Regions from separate parts of the Streptodolium elevatio genome, predicted to be linked through region 1. Evidence: riboswitches for the same ligand, from Rfam matches in the RefSeq annotation. Region 1 holds a riboswitch; the other holds the start of a gene.
What was found. A riboswitch is a leader RNA that binds a small molecule or an ion and turns the genes downstream of it on or off. The one in region 1 is predicted to bind ZMP and ZTP.

Region 2: another riboswitch for ZMP and ZTP. It lies ahead of ACWD12_RS27380 (bifunctional 5,10-methylenetetrahydrofolate dehydrogenase/5,10-methenyltetrahydrofolate cyclohydrolase); the one in region 1 lies ahead of ACWD12_RS21990 (serine hydroxymethyltransferase).

The regions. Positions count from the first base shown of each region.
Region 1 covers NZ_JBSFVE010000012.1:6,503-12,314, forward strand. The annotation lists gene ACWD12_RS21975 (NAD-glutamate dehydrogenase) at 1-410, shown strand, start outside; gene ACWD12_RS21980 (LppU/SCO3897 family protein) at 717-1,760, shown strand; gene ACWD12_RS21985 (hypothetical protein) at 1,771-2,202, opposite strand; ZMP/ZTP riboswitch at 2,439-2,530, shown strand; gene ACWD12_RS21990 (serine hydroxymethyltransferase) at 2,618-3,910, shown strand; gene ACWD12_RS21995 (FHA domain-containing protein) at 3,938-5,812, opposite strand, start outside.
Region 2 covers NZ_JBSFVE010000016.1:171,731-177,542, reverse strand. The annotation lists gene ACWD12_RS27390 (MFS transporter) at 1-234, shown strand, start outside; gene ACWD12_RS27385 (SpoIIE family protein phosphatase) at 367-2,070, opposite strand; ZMP/ZTP riboswitch at 2,803-2,914, shown strand; gene ACWD12_RS27380 (bifunctional 5,10-methylenetetrahydrofolate dehydrogenase/5,10-methenyltetrahydrofolate cyclohydrolase) at 2,940-3,785, shown strand; gene ACWD12_RS27375 (hypothetical protein) at 3,819-4,550, opposite strand; gene ACWD12_RS27370 (helix-turn-helix transcriptional regulator) at 4,896-5,744, opposite strand.

The DNA of each region.
Region 1 (5,812 bases):
CGTACGCCGCGCTCGACATCGTCGAAGTGTCCCGCGACTCCGGGCACGGCGTCATCGAGGTCGCCGAGGTGTACTTCGATCTGGTCGACCGGCTGCCGATCGCGATGATGCTGGACCGCATCATCGAGCTGCCGCGCGACGACCGCTGGAAGTCGATGGCCCGGGCGTCGCTGCGCGAGGACCTGTACGCGGCGCAGGCCGGCCTCACCTTCGACGTGCTGTCGTCGGGCGGGCCGGAGGACACGCCGGAGCTGCGGTTCAAGGCGTGGGAGGAGCGGAACGCGTCGGTGATCAACCGGGCGCGGACGACGCTGGAGGAGTTGCAGGAGGCGGAGACGTACGACCTGGCGACGCTTTCGGTCGCCATGCGCGTGATCCGGACCCTGCTGCGCAGCGGCAGCATGAACTGACGCAAGTGTGATCTGACGCAAGTGTGATCTGACGCAGTGTCAAGTTCGGCCTGAACCGGGCGGTTCGGACGGGCTTGGGCTTGTGCGGGGCCGCAGGGAGGTGTTCTCCTTGCGGCCCCGCTGTCGTCTCCGGCTGGTCATCCCTTGATGAACGCGGGTCAATAGTCGAAGGTTGGCGGGCACGTCCGTACGTCGGCGTACACCGGTACGGTCACACGTGCGCCGGTACGTCAGCACATCCGTACGTCAGTACCTTTCGCACCTGGCCCTGTTTCGCCCGCCGCCGTTCGTGTTTCGGAGGCTTGGATGCACGACCGACCGGAACCGGACGAAGTCCAACCGACCCCGTACCTGCCCGCTTGGCTCGACGGAGCTCCGTCGTACGAGCAGGAGTACGGACGCGAGTACGCGTTCGAGCACGACCAGGGCCCCGGGCCGGGCCCGGCTGGGCCCGCCTACGCCGGCCCCGAGTACGGCGGTCCGGAGTACGGCGCCCCCGAGTACGGCGCCCCCGAGTACGGCGCCCCCGAGTACGGCGGTCCGGAGTACGGCCGCCCGGAATACGGTGGTTCGGAGTTCGGAGGCTCGGACCACGGGGCGCACTACGGCGCGCAGTACGAGGCGCACTACGGGTCGCCGCAGTACGGACCGGGCGACTTCGACGAGCCGCCGACGCCGTACCAGCAGTTGGACCGGTACGAGCCGTACGACTACGGCGCCCACGGATACCGGGGCGAGGGCGACCAGTTCGGGCAACCCCCTTCGTACGGCGGAGGCATGCACGCGGATCGGCCGCGGCCGGGCGAGATGTCCGCGACAAACCAGGCAAATCCCCCGGCGGGTCAGCAGTACTACCCTCGCCGCCCCGTGGCCGACGAGCGGCCGTCCGGCGCGCTGGTCCCGCGCGCCAACGATCCCGCAAGCGTCCCGTCGCGCCGGGAGCGCAGGGAGGTCGCGGGCCGCGGGGAGGGCGAGGACGGGCGCGGGAGCCGAGCGGGCCACGACGTCGGCGGGCGCGTCCGCCTCGGACGGCCGATGCGCCGACTACTGGCGTTCGCCGTGGTCGCCTGCCTCGGCGTCTTCGGCTACTGGGGCTGGACGTTCTACGACGGGGAGCCCGCGGACGTCCGCGAAGGCAGCTGCATCGCGGCGCTGGGCGGCACCGACGTCAAGCCGATGGACTGCACGAGCGGTGCCGCGAAGTACACCGTCCTGGAGGTCTTCAAGGGCGCTGCGGACGCGACGACCTGCGCCGTCGTGCAGGGCGCCACAGATCCGATGGTGGTCCACCGAGACGGCCGTACCGACGTGTGGTGCGTGGCACCGAATGAACGTGCCGGAAGCGGTTGATGACAGAGTGTCAGGGACGTGACGCGCGCTCGGCCGCTTCGGGCCGGCGCGGCGCCGGGATCTCGTTCTCCAGCAGGAGCAGGTCGTCGCGCCTGCGGTCCTTCAGCAGCCACCACGCGCTCAGGTAGAACGCGGCGGGCACCCCCGTCGGTGCGAGCAGCCACAGCGGGCCCTTGAGCGTGACGACGAGCATGGCCGCCCACAGGTGGAACACTCCGAGGGTCGCGGCGCGGCCGAGCGCACCGTACCCGTGGCGGAGCGTACTGCGGACCGCGAATATGCTCCCCGCGCACAATGCGGCCAGCGCGGCGGACAGAATCGCGGTCAGTGCCAGCATTCCGTCGAGCCCGGAGAGCCGGTCGCTCTCCTCCTGGCGAACCGCGGCGGCCATGACGCCCAGCGTCCCCGCGCCGAGAAGCAGCGCGGTCCCCTCTACCGCCAATACGGCATAAAGCGTACGCAGCAGCGCTGTTCGGCGGCTGCCCCTCATTTGTGCCCCCGCTTTCCTACCCGCCCCAGGCAGCCTCTCCAACCGGTCTTACTGGGGCAATCCCCGTGTTATTTGTTAATCACGTTACGCCTGATGGACCTTGCCAGACTCGGCGACCCCCCATGGTGGCGGATCTGTAACGATCGTGGGCCAAGTCGGTGGCCGTGTCCGGCTCCGGTGGAATAGCGTGTTCGTGCCGCGACTGGCGTCGACGTGGAACCGACCACGAGGAAGCGGCAGCGAGCGATTGCGCGCGGTGCCGTCCGCCTGGGCACCCGGGTCCCGACCTGAAGGCCGACCCGGGAGGAAGCCCGTGGCATCCGTCGAAGCATCCCCGACCACCCGTACGTCCGTGCACAGTCCGTCCGTGCCCAGTCCGTCCCCGGATGGTCGGTCCGGGCAGCGCCGGCCCGCGCTCCACGCCACCGACCCCGAGATCGCCGCACTCGTCCGCGACGAGGAGCGCCTCCAGACCGAGACGCTGCGGATGATCGCGAGCGAGAACTACGTCTCCGCGGCCGTGCTGGAGGCCACCGGCACGGTGCTCACCAACAAGTACTCCGAGGGCTACCCGGGCCGCCGCTACTACGAGGGCCAGCAGGTCGTGGACCCCGTCGAGGAGTTGGCCTGCGCCCGCGCCCGGGCGCTCTTCCGCGCGGAGCACGCCAACGTGCAGCCGTACTCCGGTTCGCCCGCCAACCTCGCCCTCTACCTGGCCTTCGCGAAGCCCGGCGACGCGGTGCTCGGCATGTCGCTGCCGATGGGCGGGCACCTGACGCACGGCTGGGACGTGTCGGCCACCGGCCGGTGGTTCCGGTCCAGTTCGTACGGCGTGCGCCGGGACACCGGCCGGATCGACCTCGACGAGGTCCGCTCGATCGCCCTGCACGAACGCCCCAAACTCATCTTCTGCGGTGGTACGGCGGTGCCGCGCGCCATCGACTTCGCCGCCTTCGCGGAGATCGCCCGGGAGGTCGGTGCGGTCTTGGTCGCGGACATCGCGCACATCGCCGGCCTGGTCGCCGCCGGTGTGCACCCGTCCCCGATCGGCCACGCCGACGTCGTCTCCACGACCACCCACAAGACGCTGCGCGGCCCGCGCGGCGCGATGATCCTGTGCGGCGCCGAGCATGCGAAGGCCGTCGACAAGGCGGTCTTCCCGGGCCTGCAAGGCGGTCCGCACAACCACACGACGGCGGCGATCGCGGTCGCGCTCCGCGAGGCCGCGACGCCCGAATTCGGCGCCTACGCCCGGGCGGTGGTCGCCAACGCCCGCCGCCTGGGCGAGGAACTGGCCGCCCGGGGCTTCGACCTGGTCTCCGGCGGCACCGACACCCACCTGCTGCTCGTCGACCTGACCTCGCGCGGCGTGCCGGGCAAGCCGGCCGCGAAGGCCCTCGACCGCGCCGGCATCGTCGTCAACCACAACGCCGTTCCGTACGACACGCGCCGCCCCTTCGACCCCTCCGGCATCCGCATCGGCACCCCCGCGCTCACCTCACGCGGCATCGGCGAGGAGCACATGCCCCTGGTCGCCACGTGGATCGACCGCATCGTCGACGCGGTACGCACCGGCCGCACCGGGGTCGAGGAGCAAGTACGCGCCGAGGTCCGCGAGTTGACCGCCGCCTACCCGGCGCCGGGCCTGCCGGTCGACTGACCCGGGTGGCGCGGCCGCTGCCCCGGCTCACCAGAGCCGGGGCAGCGGGGCCGCACCAAGCTGGTCGGCCGCGCGGCGCAACGTGCCGACGAGCAGCGCGAGATCGGTCGGTCCGATGAGTGGCCGCCCGCTCGCCGCGGTGGCCGTGGAGCGGCGCGTAAGCGGCGCTCCCATGTCGGTCCAGTCCTGGCGGACGGCGGTCGGGCGCAGCGTCGCGGTGCGCGGCATGCGGCCCGTCACACGGCCCGCCTGGAACGGGTGCACCGCGCCGTCGGATCCGCGGATCAGGGCCCGGCCCGGGTACTCGTCGTCGAGCGTCGCGGCGTCGTCGATGTGGATGAGGGCGTGGGACGCGGTCGCGTCGTCGGTGCGCAAGGCGACGCGCAGCTCGGCCTCGGCGGTGGCCTCGATCGACCCGGCCAGCGCGGGCTGGCCGGTCGCGACCGCGAGGTGCACGCCGAGTGCGCCGCCGCGGTGGACGATGTCGGCGAGGCCCTTCACGAGCCCGGGGAAGCGCCCGGCCAGGCGCTCTATGTCGTCGACCGCGACGAGCACGCGCGGCAGCGGGGAACCGTGCTCGTCGCGGTACGACGCGAACCGGTCGCCGCGCAACAGGTGTTCACGGCGCGCGAGTTCGTGCAGCACGGCGGAGACGGCGTCGGCGGCGCGCGAGGCGTCGGGCTCGTCGAGGTAGCCGATCGTGTGCGGGAGTTCCGCGCACGCGGCGATGCCGTCGGGTGCCTCCTGGGGGTCGATCGGCGTGCCGCGTACGAGGACGACGCCCAGCTGGTCGGGGCGGTTGGCGACGGCGAGGGACGTCACGAACGCGGCGAGCAGTTCGGTTTTGCCGGAGCCCGCCGTACCGCCGATGACCATGTGCGGGCCATCGTTGTCGAGGTCGACGGTGATCGCGCCACGCACATCCGCGCCGAGCACGCCGCGCGGGCTGCGGCCCCCCTCGCGCCACGAGCCGAGCACCTTGGCCGGCGTCATGAGGTCGAACCCGAGCAGGTCGAGCAGGCGCACGGTCTCCGGCAGCGGCGAGACGGTACGCGCGGCCGCCTCGCGCAACGGGGCCAGCGCCCGGGCGAACCGGTCGGCCCAGGCGGGGGAGACCGCGTCGGCGACGATGTCCTCTATCCGGTTCGGGCCCGGGCCGATCAGCGACAGCCGCGTGCCGACCTCGCCGGCCACCCGGCCGATCACCGAGCACTGCAACGGCAGTTCCTCGGCACGGTCGTCCAGGCACAGCGCATGGACGCCCGCCGCGGGCCCCTCGGCGAGCAGCCGGACGAGTTCGGGCCGCGCGGTGAGCGTGCCCGCGCCGTCCATGACCACGACGGTGCGGCGGCGTCCGCGCCCGCCCCGGTCGCGGTCGAGGCGGTCCAGCAACTCGCCGGTGCGGGCCAGGACCTGGTCGCGGTTCAGGCCCAGCAGGAGGCGGCAGTCCTGGCCGTCGGTCGGGCGGAGCTGGGGCAGCCAGCGCAGCCACGCCCAGTCGGCGGCGGTCGCCGGATCCGCGCACAGCAGCACGAGTTCCAGCTCGTGCGGGCCGTGCAGCGCGGCGAGTTGGGCGACCACGGAACGCGCCAGACCGAGCAGCCTCGGCCGCGGACCGGCCAGCCCCAGGACGGAGTCGCGCAGCGAGACGGTCACCGGTGCGGCGTACGCGGTCAGCCTGCGCACCCCCTCGCTGGAGGTGACCGAGACCTCGGAGGGGATGTCGCCGGTGCCGAGGCGGACCGCGAGGCGTTCGGCCGGGTCGCCGTGCCGCTCCCAGATCCGGACCGGGACCGCGGGTCTGCCGCTCTCCGCGGCACCGGCGTCGAGGGCGGCGAGGAGCAGCGCGGCGAGATCGGGGCTGTGCGCGCGGCGTCTGCGGACCTCCTCGACGACCGCGAG
Region 2 (5,812 bases), on a different contig from region 1:
CACGAGGTCGGGTCGGCGTCCAGCGCGCTGGAGTCGATGCAGCAGCTGGCCGCGGCGCTCGGCGTGGCGGTGTTCGGGACCGTCTTCTTCAGCCAGGGCGGCGCGCACATGCACCGGCAGTCGGCGGTGGACGCGGTCGCGACGACCACGCTGATCGCGCTGGCTCTGACCGCGGTCGCGTTCGTGCTCGGGTTCCTGCTCCCCAAGCACGCCCGTCAGGGCGGCGGCCACTGACCGCCCGAGCGGGCGGCCGCTGACCGTCGCGGCGTCGCGAAGGGGACGCGAAAAGGCCCGTCCGGCATCCGCCGGGCGGGCCGCACGCCTTTCCGGACCCGGGCCGGGCCGCCCACCCGCGGGAGGGAGGGGTCAGCCCTTCCCGGCTTCCGGCGGGACCACTCGTGCGAGCAGCACGGCGGTGTCGTCGTCGGGCGACGGCTGGGCCAGCGCCGACACGATCTCGTCGATCAGCGTCTCGGGCGACGCCCCCGGGGTGAGCCGCAGCCCGGCCAACTGGTCGAGCGAGTGGTCGATGTCCACACCCCTGCGCTCCACCAGGCCGTCGGTGTAGAGGAGCAGCGTGTGGTCCTCGGGCCAGCGCACGACGACCGTGCTGTACGGGCCCGCGACTCCGACCCCGATGGGCGGCGCCTCGGGCAGGCGTACCAGCGACACCGACCCGTCCGGGGCGATGAACGCGGGTGGCAGGTGCCCCGCGTTGGCGAAGGCGCAGACCCGGTTGGTCGGGTCCGCGGCACCGAGCAGCAGCGTCGCGGGGCGCTCCCCGCTCAGCGAGGTGAGCAGCGTGTCCATGCGCTGCAGGATGACGTTCGGCGGGATGTCCATCGCGGCGAGCACGCGCAGCACCGCCCGGTACTGGCTCATCTCCACCGCGGCCTCCACCCCGTGGCCCATCACGTCCCCGATGGCCAGCATCGTCCAGCCGCCGGGCAGCCGCACCGAGTCGAACCAGTCGCCGCCGACCAGGTCCTGCGCCCCGGCGGGCAGGTAGCGGCCGACGACCTCCAGGCCGTCGCCGGGCCGCCCGGGCGTGGCCAGCAGGCTGCGCTGCAGTTCGACGGCGATGCCGTGCTCGCGGGCGTACCGCCGGGCGTTGTCGAGGCTGATCGCCGCCCGGTCCGCGAGCGCCTGCGCGACCGCCACGTCGTCGTCGTCGAAGGGCGGCGAGTCGCCCTGGCGCACCATCGTCGCGGTGCCCACCCGGGCGCCCCGGGCGGACAGCGGGACGACGAGGATCGAGTGGATGCCCGCCTCGCGGTACGGCCCGACCCGGTCCGGGCTCGGCGCCCGGCGGCCCAGCGCCTCGTCGTCCAGCTGGTTGTCGACCTCGGCACGGCCGGTCTGCAGCACGCGGGTGATCGTCGCCGTCGCCTGGTAGTCCACGTACTGTCCCGGCACGCCGAACCCGCGCATCGCCGACCGCAGCGCCGGCCGCGCCGCCATGCCGGTACGCCGCAGCCGGGTCCGCCCCTTCGGCGAGCGCGCGTTCTCGCCCCGCCCCGGCAGCACTTCGACGGTCGTGCCGTCCGCGATGGCCTCGGTCAGCAGGTCGGCGAGCTCCTGGCAGGTCGTCTCGACGTCCAGTGTGGTGCCGATCCGAACCGCGGCCGCGTCGAGGAGCAGCAGGCGCTCCCGGGCGCGCTCCAGCTCGCTCAGAAGCCTCCGGTCCTCGCTGACCTCCTGGATGACCAGGGCCAGGCCCGGCCGGCCGCCGCCGAGCGCGATGCGGTGAAAGCTCCCGCGCCAGTAGCGCTGCTCGTGCGGCGAGGACACATGCGTGTGGCCGGTCGTCACGCCCACCCGTGCGACGCCGTCCGCCAGCACCAGGCGCATGACGTCCTCGCGCGCGTCGACCTCGGGCACCACCTCGCGGACGCGCCGCCCGATGTGGTCGGCGGCCGGGACCCCGTTGATGCGGGCGAGCGCGGGGTTGACGTAGCGGAAGCGCAGATCGGCGTCGAAGACCGCGACGCCGGCCTCGGTGCCGTCGACGAGGGCAGCGCAGAGCCCGGCCACGTCGCCGAACAACTCCGACGCCTCGTCCGCCGCCATCACGCGACCTCTCCTCCCGAGCGCTCCCGGGTCACCCGCGCCCCGCGCGCACCCGGGCGGAGCGCCGGTACGCTCCGTCGCTCCCCCGACGGATACCTCCTCCGGCGCCCTTTCAGACCCGGCGGAGCGACGGGGTGCCCCAGACGTACCAGCGCCGCGCGAGGGGAAGAGTCCCCACGGCGGCCGCGGACCCGGCTCCGCGACCGGCCGCGCAGGACCTCGGGAGGCACGCATGACCGTCGTCGACATCCTCGGCAGTCGTCGACATCCCGGCACGGGATACGCCGGCATGCCCACGGCGGAGGCGAGGCCACGCACGTCGCAAGCAGCGTCACCCTCCTGCGCGACGGCGACGCGCTCGTGGTCGTCGACCCGGGCATGGTCGCCGACCGACGCGACATCCTCGACCCGCCCGCGAGCAGCTGCGCGCGTCGCGCCGCCTGGTCCTCGGCCTCGCCCCCGACCCAGTCATCCCCGGCCACGGCCCGGTCTTCCGCCCAGGACGGTCCACTCCGGAGTAGCCGCGGTGCGGGTGGGAGATCCAGGCGGGCGAGAGGTGCGGGGGCGCCGGGGGGGGTGCGCGCGGAACCCCGGCTTCTCGCGCGGTGGTCCGCGCGTGCCGGCGGATCGGGGGCACGGTTGCCGCGGCGGGCCGCGGGCCGCGGGTGTTCCGGGCCTTGGTGGGTGCCGGTGGGCTGCTTCCGGGCGGTTTCGGGGGCTCGACCTACAATGGGGCGGGGCCGTGACTGGCGCTGAGGTGGAGTACCACCGTGGAGCGGCCCACCCGACCGGACTGACGTCGGTCGGACGCGAACCCCGCGTGCCGCGCGCCTGGGCGACCTCGACACGAGATCTCTCGGGAGACGCACATGACCGCGCGACTCATGGACGGCACGGACCTCGCCCGCAGGATGGTGGAGCACACCGCGGAGCGCGCCCGAGACCTCCGCGAGCGGACCGGTGTGGTGCCGTGCCTGGCGACGGTGCTGGTGGGTGAGGACCCGGCGTCGGTGACGTACGTCCGGATGAAGCGGAACCGCTGCGCGAAGGCCGGCATCGAGTCCCGGCACATCGCGCTGCCCGGGACCGTCGGGACGGCCGAACTCGTCGACACCATCGGCGCGTTGTCGGCGGATCCGGCGGTGCACGGGATCCTGCTCCAGCACCCGGTGGGCGAACACATCGACGAGCGCGCGGCGTTCGACGCGATCGCCCCCGAGAAGGACGTGGACGGCGTCACCAGCATGTCGTTCGCGGCGATGAGCTTCGGGCTGCCCGGCTTCGTGTCGTGCACGCCGGGCGGGATCATGCGGCTGCTCGACGCGTACGACGTGGAACTGGCCGGCCGTCACGCGGTCGTCGTGGGCCGCAGCGCCATCCTCGGCAAGCCGGCCGGGATGCTGCTGCTGGCCCGGAACGCCACGGTGACGTACTGCCATTCGCGTACCCGGGACCTGGCGGAGATCGTCGGGCAGGCGGACGTGGTGGTCGCGGCGGTCGGGCGGGCCCGGCTGATCAAGGGCTCGGACCTCAAGCCCGGCGCGGTGGTCGTGGACGCCGGGTACAACGAAGGCAACGTCGGCGACGTGGACTTCGAGGGCGCGCTCGAACGGGCGAGTCTGATCACCCCGGTGCCCGGAGGCGTCGGGCCGATGACGATCGCGCTGCTCCTCGAGCAGACCCTCGACTCCGCGGAGCGGGCCGCCGCGGCGTAGCGCGGCCGGTCGAGCCGCGTCGGCAACGCCGCGCTAATGGTCGACGTTGGGATCGGCAGAGGGCCCACTTGTGGCCGAGGGCGGCTCCGGCGGTCGCTGCTTGGGCGTGTTGCTGTCGGCAGTGTCGTCGACGGAGTGGACGACGGGGTCGTCGGCGGAGTTGTCGGCGGGATCCTCGGCCGCCGCGGCGGCGTGGGCGTACACCGCCTCGACCCATAGCTCGCGCTCCCGGTCCGCTTGCCGCCGGGTGACCAGGGCGACGAGCGTGATCGTCGCGCCGCACACGGCGATCCAGGCCAGTGTGGGTACGACGGAGGCGCGGTCGTCGTCCCGGAGGCCCACCAGGTCCGAAAGGCTGGACGACATCAGCTGCCGGGTCCCCAAGGAGACGCCGCCGCCGACCGTGGCCTGGGTGGCCGCCGCGGCCGCGACGACGAGCAGCCATCCTCCGAACAGGGGGCCGCGGCCGGGCACTCCGTTCCCGATCGCTCGCGCGGGGAAGCCCACGGCGTCGGCGCACCGCAGGCGCATCGAGGCCGCGTCGGCGCGCGCCGTCACCAACCACACCGCGAACGCCAGCGCGGCGGCGACCCCGCACACCAATCCGACGGCATCGGTACCGACCACCCAGCCGTCGGCGGCCACGACGTCGTGTGCGGGGTTTCCGTCGCCGTCGACGATGTCCTGGACGATCTGGGCGCGGTGGAGCCGGGCGAAGATCTCGGCGGCACTCGCCGCGGCGGCGACCACGAGGAGGGCACACACGGAACCGGCGAGCGGGCCGGTGCCTCTGGGGCGCGGCAGGTCCGGTCCGACGAAGGCCGCGTCTCCCGCGATCCCCGCCTGTTCGGGGTGCCCGGCGTGCCCGGTGCGGGCCGGGTCCCAGGGCCAGGCCCGGTTCCGGCCGTGGTCCCGACCCTGGTCCCCGCCGTCACCGTAGCCGTGCGCCTCGCCCTGGTCCTGCCTCGCGTCGTCGAACCTCTCACCGCAGTTGGTGCACCCCGCGCTTCGCGTCGACCAACCGCCACAGCGTGCGCACAGCAATGTCGCCCCCCCAATGGCCGTTCCCGCGACGTACCGGACGACGTACCGGACGTCGAGGATCCCATGTCAGGGCCGCGTGGAGAACGACTGCGTGCCCAGCGCGGCAAGGAGGTCCAGCGACTCCTGGTCGCGCGAACCGGGGGCCGCGGTGTAGACGACGAGTCGCAGCGCCGATCCGGTGGCGTCCAGGACATCGCAGTCCAGCGCGAGGCGGCCGACCTCCGGGTGCCGGACGATCTTGAGCTGTGAAGTGCTGGACGAGATGTCCGCACCGCCCGTCCAGCGGGACTCGAACACCGGGCTGCACGAGCGGAGTTCGTCGATGAACCCGCGTACGCGCGGGTCCTGGGGATAGCGGGCGAGGCTCGCGCGCAGGTCGGCGACGGCGTACGCCTCGAAGGCCGCCGCCTCCTCGGGCGTACGCACCACGCGCGACGGCCGGCCGGTGAAGTGGCGCCGCAGGACGTTGGGTTCGCCGTCGTCGCCGGTCACGTCGTCGCCGAGCAGGGCGACGGCCAGCGAGTTGGCCAGCACCACGTTCCATGTCGGGTCCACCGCCACGACGGCGGCGTCGTGCAGGCGGTCGATGATGCGCTGCACCCCGGGAGTGACATGCGTGGACGCGATGCCGGGTGCGGGCGAGGCGTGCCCGGCGAGGCGGAACAGGTGGTCGCGCTCGTCGTCGGTGAGACGCAGCGCCCGGGCGAGAGGGCCGAGGACGGCGGCGGAGGGTCGGCCGGCCCGTCCCTGTTCGAGCCGGGCCAGGTATTCGACGGAGAGCCCGGCGAGGGCGGCCAGCTCTTGGCGGCGCAGCCCCGGGGCGCGGCGGCGCTGTCCTACGGGCAGGCCCGCCTCGGCCGGGCCGAGGCGGTCGCGCCATGCGCGCAGGGAGCTGCCGAGGTCGGTGCGGTCCATACGCCCATTGTCGCCGGGCGGCCCTCGGGACCGGAGTGCCGAGGGTCGCCCTGCCGGTACCAGCATGA